2 regions of the Komagataeibacter saccharivorans genome follow, and region 1 is predicted to be linked to the other one. Evidence: riboswitches for the same ligand, from Rfam matches in the RefSeq annotation. Region 1 holds a riboswitch; the other holds the start of a gene.
The links. A riboswitch is a leader RNA that binds a small molecule or an ion and turns the genes downstream of it on or off. The one in region 1 is predicted to bind S-adenosylmethionine.
Positions count from the first base shown of each region.

Region 2: it holds a riboswitch for S-adenosylmethionine, as region 1 does, so the genes downstream of both, metZ (O-succinylhomoserine sulfhydrylase) here and KSAC_RS04775 (homoserine O-succinyltransferase) in region 1, are expected to answer to the same signal.

Region 1 covers NZ_CP036404.1:1,052,428-1,056,638, reverse strand. Annotated here, with positions in the region: gene KSAC_RS04780 (putative bifunctional diguanylate cyclase/phosphodiesterase) at 1-1,457, shown strand, start outside; SAM-I-IV-variant riboswitch at 1,616-1,723, shown strand; gene KSAC_RS04775 (homoserine O-succinyltransferase) at 1,765-2,712, shown strand; gene KSAC_RS04770 (hypothetical protein) at 2,868-4,043, shown strand; gene KSAC_RS04765 (glycosyltransferase family 4 protein) at 4,104-4,211, shown strand, end outside.
Region 2 covers NZ_CP036404.1:1,770,303-1,774,513, reverse strand. Annotated here, with positions in the region: gene folE (GTP cyclohydrolase I FolE) at 1-215, opposite strand, end outside; gene apaG (Co2+/Mg2+ efflux protein ApaG) at 276-686, opposite strand; gene metZ (O-succinylhomoserine sulfhydrylase) at 773-1,975, opposite strand; SAM riboswitch at 2,105-2,185, opposite strand; tRNA gene KSAC_RS08050 (tRNA-Gly) at 2,302-2,375, shown strand; gene KSAC_RS08045 (hypothetical protein) at 2,411-2,893, opposite strand; gene KSAC_RS08040 (PqiC family protein) at 3,000-3,677, opposite strand; gene KSAC_RS08035 (MlaD family protein) at 3,674-4,211, opposite strand, start outside.

The DNA.
Region 1 (4,211 bases):
TGGTTAACCGTCCGGATGTGGACCAGCAGGGAGAGGCCGAAAAGACACTGCGCAACAATCAGGGCCGCAGACGGGTGGTTTCCACCCGGCGGGTCATGATTACGGATGAAAGCGATGCGCCGCGATGGGAATTATGCGTTGCGGATGATGTGACGGAACAGCGTAATGCCCAGCATCAGGTGGAACAGTTCGCGCATTACGACCCGCTGACCGGTCTGGCCAATCGTGCCCTGTTCAGTTCACGTCTGAATGCGGGTTGCCGCAAAGGGCTGAATGCAACATTGCTATGTATCGATCTTGATTACTTCAAGACGGTCAATGACGTGTATGGGCATGCGACGGGTGATGCGTTGTTGCGACTTGTCGCGGCTCGCCTGCGGGCATGCAGTCGGGAAGAAGATCTTGTCGCCCGTCTGGGCGGGGACGAATTCGCCATTATCTGGCCCGCTGTCCCCACGCAGGCTGAACTGAAGGGTCGGGCGCGCGAAATCGTCGAAACCGTGGGGCGGCCTTATATTATTGACGGCCATCATATCGTTATTGGCGCAAGTATTGGAGCGGCGCTGTATCCGTTTGACGCGGATTCATCAGAAACATTGCTGCAATATGCAGATATAGCACTTTATCGCGCCAAATCGTTGGGGCGCAATGGTTTCCAGTTATTCGATGCGGAACTGCGCGATGAGATCCAGACCCGTGCCCGTCTGGGTAACGAACTGCGTGCCGCCATTGCGAATGACGAACTGACCCTTCATTTCCAGCCGCTGTACACAATGCCGGGGAACCGGATCTGTGCATGTGAGGCCCTGACGCGGTGGCAGCATCCCGTGCAGGGGATGATACCCCCGGACCAGTTTATCGGTCTGGCTGAGGAAAACGGCCTGATACACGATCTGGGGGAATGGGTCCTGCGGGCTGCGTGCAGGGAGGCCGCGACATGGCCGGAACACCTGAAGGTGGCGGTCAATGTTTCGCCAATACAGCTTCGTAATCCGCGATTTGTGGATATAGTTGAAAGCGCGTTGCAGCAGGCTGGCCTTGAGCCGGCACGTCTTGAGATCGAGATTACGGAAAACATCTTCGTCCAGAATAGCGCGACCAATCGTGATATCCTGCAAAAGCTGGGTGAGATGGGGTGTGGCATCGTACTGGATGATTTTGGCACGGGGTATTCCTCGCTGGGTTATCTGCGTTCCTTCCGGTTCCAGAAAATCAAGATTGACCGCTCCTTTGTGCGTGAACTGCCGGAAAAGGGGGCATCCAGTATTATACAGGCCATTATCAACCTGGCGCATGGCATGGATATTCCGATCACGGCGGAAGGCGTGGAAACGCAGGACCAGTGGGCGCAGCTTAATGCGCTTGGCTGCAATCAGGTGCAGGGCTTCCTGCTTGGCAGGCCGCAGCCTGCTGACAGCATCCGCCAGCATATCCAGTGCGCAGCCGAAATGGTGTGATGTAAGGGGGGAGGCCAGACTTCGTGCCCTTGTCATGTAACGTCCTGCGGGTAAGGGCAGGGGACATATAGGCACCGCCGTTTTTTTACGGGAGGAGGGGAGCAGTTCTCCGTCCCGCCATAAAGGCTTGCCGTCGGGGCGGAAAATGCCTAGCATCGCACCTGCATCAAGAGTTGGGGCGACGCCCAACGCCAACCTGCCGTTCCGGGCAAGGTGGCGCTCCTGAAAGGGAGGATGTGGCCGAACCGGCAACCAAACGGAGCAAGCCACCATGTCGTCCCTGCCTGAATGGAGGAACGACGTCGCAATGCCTATCAGAATTCCGGATGATCTTCCCGCCCGCAGCACGCTAGAGGCTGAGGGCGTTATGGTACTGGGTGAGACCGACGCCACGCGTCAGGATATCCGCCCGCTGCGTATCGGCCTGCTGAACCTCATGCCCAACAAGATCTGTACCGAGACGCAGATTGCCCGTCTGGTCGGGGCGACGCCGTTACAGGTGGAACTGACGCTGGTACGCATCAACAGCCATGTGCCGCGCAATACGCCAGCCGATCACATGACATCGTTTTATCGGGCATGGGAAGATGTGCGTGATGAACGGTTTGACGGCTTCATCATAACAGGTGCGCCGGTTGAGCGGCTGCCTTTTCATCAGGTGAAATACTGGGACGAACTGCGGCGGATATTTGACTGGACCCAGACCCATGTGCACCGATGTTTCAATATCTGCTGGGCTGCGCAGGCGGCGGTGCATCATTTCCATGGCATGCCCAAGCATGCGCTGGCGGAAAAGGCGTTCGGTGTCTATGACCACCGCATTCTTGTTCCATCCTCACCCTATCTGGTCGGGTTTGCCGATGACCTGTCCATTCCCGTCTCCCGCTGGACCGAGGTAAGGCGGGCCGATATTCCGGCCCACAGTGGCATGACCATACTGGCAGAAAGTGCGGATACGGGTCTTTGCCTGCTTGATGACCCGGATCATCATGCGCTGCATATGTTCAATCATCTTGAATATGATTCCACCTCACTGGCGGATGAATATTTCCGGGATCGGGCGGCGGGTCTCGACGTTTCCGTGCCGTATAATTACTTCCCCGGCAACGATCCCGAACTGCGCCCCATAAACCGCTGGCGTGGTCATGCCCATCTGCTGGCGGGTAACTGGATCAACCAGATTTACCAGACCACGCCCTTTGACATATCAGCGATCGGTCGGGATGCAGTCGTGCGCGATAAGGTGCCTGCATAAAAGGGGGGCAGTAAAAACGCCGTGGGGGCAGGGATGGCTGCTCCCTTCATGCCATGCGGCGGATGGTATTTTCCGAAAGAAAAGGGAGCGTGACGGGCACGGGACAGGTGATTCATACCTGTTCTTTTTTGTAAAATTACGTCACAAGTCCGGGCATGACGTTACGTAATCTCAGGATCGGGTTCCTGTTCAATCATGACTGCACCCATCAGGTTTCCCATACCGCCCCGATAGTTTCCGAGCTTGTCCGCCTGGGGCAGGATGTAACGGTCATTACCTCCTCAATCGAGCAGGAAGCTCACGCACGCCGGACAATAGGGGCGTGTTCGGACCGCATCAAGTATGTCCGCATTGACATAAGCCGGTTGTCCAAGGCGATCAATGTGGTCGCCCGTGCTGTCGTGCCCTTCCGCCGGATTGCCAATCTGCGGGAGAATGTGGACCTGTTTGCAGGCTTTGACGCACTGGTGGTGCCGGAGACGACATCGGCCCTGCTGAAAAGCCATTTCCGGCTGGATACCAGACTGATCTATTTTCCCCATGGGGCTGGCGACCGTTCGATCGGCTTTCGGGACGTGACGCGGTTTTTCGATCTGGTCCTGTTGCCCGGTACCAAGACACGTGACCGGATGCTGGAAAAACGGCTGATCCGCCATGGTCATCATGCGGTGGTGGGGTATCCCAAATTCGATACCGTGGATATGGCGACGCGCAGGCGCTTTTTTGATAACGACCGGCCCACCGTTTTATACAATCCGCATTTCGATCCCGTCCTGTCCTCGTGGTGGGATATGGGGATGGAGGTGCTGGAATGGTTTGCGGGACAGGATAAATACAACCTGATCTTCGCTCCGCATGTCATGCTGTTTCGCAGGAAGATGCATATTTCGGTCGAACACCGCCGCATGCGCCTGCGCAGGCTGATCCCCCCGCATTTACGCAACCTGCCCCATATCCGTATCGATACCGGCAGTCCGTATTCAGTGGACATGTCCTACACGCTTGCGGCGGACATCTATCTGGGCGATGCCAGCAGCCAGATCTACGAATGGATCTGTCAGCCGCGCCCGTGCATCCTGCTCAACAGCCATGGCGCACGGTGGCAGGGCAATCCCAACTATGCCCACTGGAACATGGGGCAGGTGATCGACCGGGTGGCTGACCTGCCGCATGCGCTGGCGGTGGCCCAGGAACAGCAGCGCGTATATGCGCAGCGGCAGGAAGCAGCCTTTCAGGCCACATTCCATACTCAGCCCCCCGAAACTGCTGCCCAGCGCGCGGCCCGTGAAATCGTTTACTTTTTGTCACAGGATAAATCCCCCGCCGCCTGATGGGCGGGCGGGTAATGCGGTATGTTCTTCTCCAGCCTGAAAGGGGCAGTCGAGAGAAATATGCGCATTGCTTACATAATCAATACGTTTGAAGGGGGTGGCGCGGCCTTGCCCATTCCGGCCATTGTGGATGTGTGCCGGGGGCGGGGGCATGACGTGCATGTTGCC
Region 2 (4,211 bases), 720 kb from region 1:
ATTTCGTCATAATCCTCCACTTCGGAAAAGGTCCGGCGCAGCAGGTCGACGGGGTCTTCGGCATAACCGCAGAAGAATTCGTCATATGATTTTATGACCCGCTCGGGTGTATCATGCAGGCCTTCGCGGTCGGGGTCTTCACCAGCCCAGCGCAGCAGGGTGCGTACGGCTTCTTCTGCATCCGTGCGGGAGGGGCGGGAATCGATGGCGTTCATTATGTGGGTTCTTGTTGCATGGGCGCGTCCCTTGGGAATGCGCGGCAGAGGGGGAATTTGCTAGTGCAGGATGGTCGGGTGGTGCGGGCTGTCCAGACTGAACACGGGTATGGTGACATCGAAATGCTGCCGGCTGGCCGGGCAGATCATGTGGTAAGTGCCCCCCATGAAGCCCGTGGGCGTTTCAAGGGCAGCACCTGACATGTATTCGAAACTGGCGCTGGCGTCGATAAGCGGCTGTTCGCCTACCACGCCATCACCATCCACCCGCTCGATCCGGCCCTGTCCATCCACGATGCGCCAGCTTCGCCGCAGGAGCTGGACCGTTTCCGTACCCTGATTTTCGATACGGATGCGGTAGGCCCAGACATAGCGGTGTTCATCGGGTTCCGACTGGTCATCAAGCCAGAAGGTCTGGACCACCACGCGCACATTGTCGGTCGTCGCCTCGAAACAGGGGGCGTTGTCCATTGTCTCGCCCAGCGGGGACTCCGCTCCTTCCCCACCGGGGGGAGGGAAAGGCCTGTTCTTGCTCATGGAGGGGAACTCCTCGGGGGTTAGCGGTTTGCCAGCGCCGCAATGCCGCGCTTGAGGTCGTCAATCAGGTCGTCGGCATCTTCCAGCCCGACGGAAAAGCGGATCGCGCCATCGGTAATGCCAAGGCGGGCACGTTCTTCGGGGGCCAGCTTCATATGTGTGGTCGTGGCCGGGTGCGTGACAAGGGAGCGCGCATCGCCAAGGTTGTTGGAAATCGAGATGACGCGCAGGGCGTTCATGAAGGCGAAGGCTTCTTCCTTGCCGCCTTCGACCTCGAACGCGACCAGCGTGGAACCGGCGGACATCTGCTTTTGCGCCAGTTCATACTGCGGGTGATCCTTGCGGCCCGGATAGAACACGCGCGCGATGCCCGGTGCGTCCGCCAGGAAGTCGGCCACCTTTGCCGCATTCTGCGTCATGGCGTTTACGCGCAGGGCAAGTGTCTCGATGCTCTTGAGCATGACCCACGCGTTGAAGGGGGACAGGCTGTTGCCGGTATTGCGGGTGAAGGGGCGCAGCACCTCGTCAATCCACTTGGCATTACCCAGAACCGCGCCACCCAGCACGCGGCCCTGACCGTCGATATGCTTGGTGCATGAATACACGACCACGTCCGCACCCAGTTCCAGCGGCTTCTGGTACAGCGGGGTGGCGAAAACGTTATCCACCACCACGATGGCGCCCGCCTTGTGGGCGAGATCGCAGATCATGCGGATATCAAGCACATCCAGCATCGGGTTGGACGGGCTTTCCAGCAGCACGGCGCTGGTGGGTCTGGACAGCGCATCCTTCCATGCGGCCAGATCGCCGCCATCGACAAACACCGTCTCCACACCGTAGCGGGGCAGCAGTTCGGCTACGATCCAGTGGCACGAACCGAACAGGGCGCGCGATGCGACGACCCGGTCACCGGCACGCACCTGCGCCAGTAGCGCGGAGGAGACGGCCCCCATGCCCGTGGCGGTCAGCACACAGGATTCCGCGCCTTCAAGGTCGCACAGGCGGCGTTCAAGGTTGGATACGGTCGGGTTGCCGAAACGCGAATACTGGTAATGCGAGACATCGCCGGTAAATGTGCCTTCCGCCTGTTCGGCGTTGTCGTACACAAAGCCGGAGGTCAGGAACATCGCCTCGCTGGTTTCACCGTAGGGGGTGCGCTCAAGGCCCGCATTGATCAGGCGCGTTGCCGGGCGGAGGGTTCTGGGATCAGGCTGGTCAGTCATGACGGATGTGAATTCCTGCAAACAGGGTGGTCTGGATATGCGGACCACGACCCGTGCGCACGGGTCATGTGCGCCAAGTCAGGCCCGCAAGGGCGGTTCACGACCGTGGAAACCATGATACCCGCGCCCTGCCGACGGGATCAGGCCTCTTTAGCGCGTATGTTTTACCTCGCCGCAAGCCGGCCATATCAAATCACGAGGGCCCGGCACATGGCGCGCCGGACATTGATGCTTATTGCGGATCAGGGCCGGGTGCGTCAACTGCTGCCCGTGCTGCATGGGGGTGATTGCATCTGGCATGCTTGTGCAGTATAGAAAGCCCGCATGCGGGTGTAGTTCAATGGTAGAACGGCAGCTTCCCAAGCTGCATACGAGGGTTCGATTCCCTTCACCCGCTCCATTTTCCCTGAAAAACCCGGCGATCCTCATGCACCCTTACGGGGCTGTGGTGGCCTGCGTGTCCGTATAGGTCGTGCCATTCCAGACCCAGCGGTCCGTACCATCGACCAGCAGGTCGTGCATGCCGTCATGGGTCTGGGGCGTTATGACGACCGGCCCGCTTACGGAATCCAGCACCCGTGTCCAGTTGCGCCGGGCATCGGGCAGGTAAACCGATGTGGAACAGCCCGCCGATCCGCACAGGCTGACGGATTGCACCTGCACGAACAGCGCCGTGCGCGACGGGTCATCGGACAGTTGTCCCGATCCGGTCAGCAGCACCGGGCGTTCGCCATGTGTGGTGGCGGTATGCAGGTCTTCCACCATCAGCCTGCGGGCCTGACGGTCCAGTTCCGTGCCGGGATGCTGCGCCAGGATGACAGGCGCGCCAGCCGCCCGCGCCATGCCCGGGGTTGCCGCCAGCAGCATGGATGCGACAAGCCCGCCTGCAAGCGGTGAAATGGAAAAGGCACGCGGCATGGGGGAAACCCTCCCTTGGTTACATAAGGTTATGCACCCAATGCCCCGTGCGGGGGAAGGTTTCAGCCGTGTTCGGGGCACGAAAACCGTCCCCGTTGCCGATGGATCAGTGTCGGCCGTGCTGATGTCCGGCGGGGGTGGAGGCTTCCCCGGTGGGCCAGCTCGCCTCGATCCGGTTGCTCAGTTCGTTGAGCAGGTTTTCCGTCACCCCGGCGATATTGGCGTTCCCGCTGGTATTGCCGTCCGTGACGATGACGGTGCGGTTGCGCAGGATGTTGGCGCGCGAATCCTCCGGAATGATAGCCCAGTCCGCATTGAGCGCGGATTTGCCATCCCGGCTGACATCAAGGCGGCTGATATTGAGCTGAAGCCGCCATGTGGGGCGGTCCGGCTGCGGCTGGTCGGTTACGAACATGTCCGGCCATTTCTGGGCAAGGCGGGCGGTAATCAGGTCTGTCGCGCCCACCGACAGTCGGCTGGCCCACCGGCCCAGCCCGCTACGCACGATTTCATGCCCGTCGCGGACCATGATGTCCTGACTGTCCAGATAATCCGGCAGGCGGGCGCGCTCGACCTCGATGACCGGGGTTGCGCCGGTAATCGGCTGACTGGTCGTGGTGGGAGACAGCGCCCCGGTTGCGATGGCGGGCGCCCCCAGCGTGTAGAAGCGCACCGGCGCCGAAGAACAGGCCGACAGCATGAGGGCCGAAAGCAGCAGGCCGCCACCCGCCCGCAGGGCCGGATGCAGACGGGAAGGGGAGACAGCGGGCTGGCGCGATTTCATTGGTTGCGTCCCATAAGCAGAAGTTGCGGATTACTTTCGACTTCATTGGCGAATCCGCGCAGCCCGTAACCGGCTTCCATGATGTCGCGCATCGTAGCGTCAAGATTGAGCCTGTCACGCGATTGCGGGTCGGTCAGGGCGCGCAGGCTGGCAAGGGCTTCACGCGCCTGTGTCATGGTGTGGTGCGTATTGTCGATCAGGGCCTCCAGCTCCGCATGGCGGGCGGCGAACTGGTGATCATTGGCGGTTATCAGCCTGTCCATCGCATTGATGGTGCGGGCTGACTGGTTCTGTATGTCGGCCATGGCGGCGCGGATGCTGCGCACCGCGTCCTCGCTATGGGTGGATGTGGTGCGGATGCTGGCGATCATGCCCGGCAGGTCGCGGTTTATGTCCGCCGCCAGCCTGCGGATGCTCACGATCGCAGCCGCAAGATCCCCCTGAAGCCGCTTGACGGATGTCGCGACAAGCATGCTTTCCATCTGCTGCAGCGCCGTCTGGCCCATCGGTATTTCCGGCAGGTGGCTCATGCCC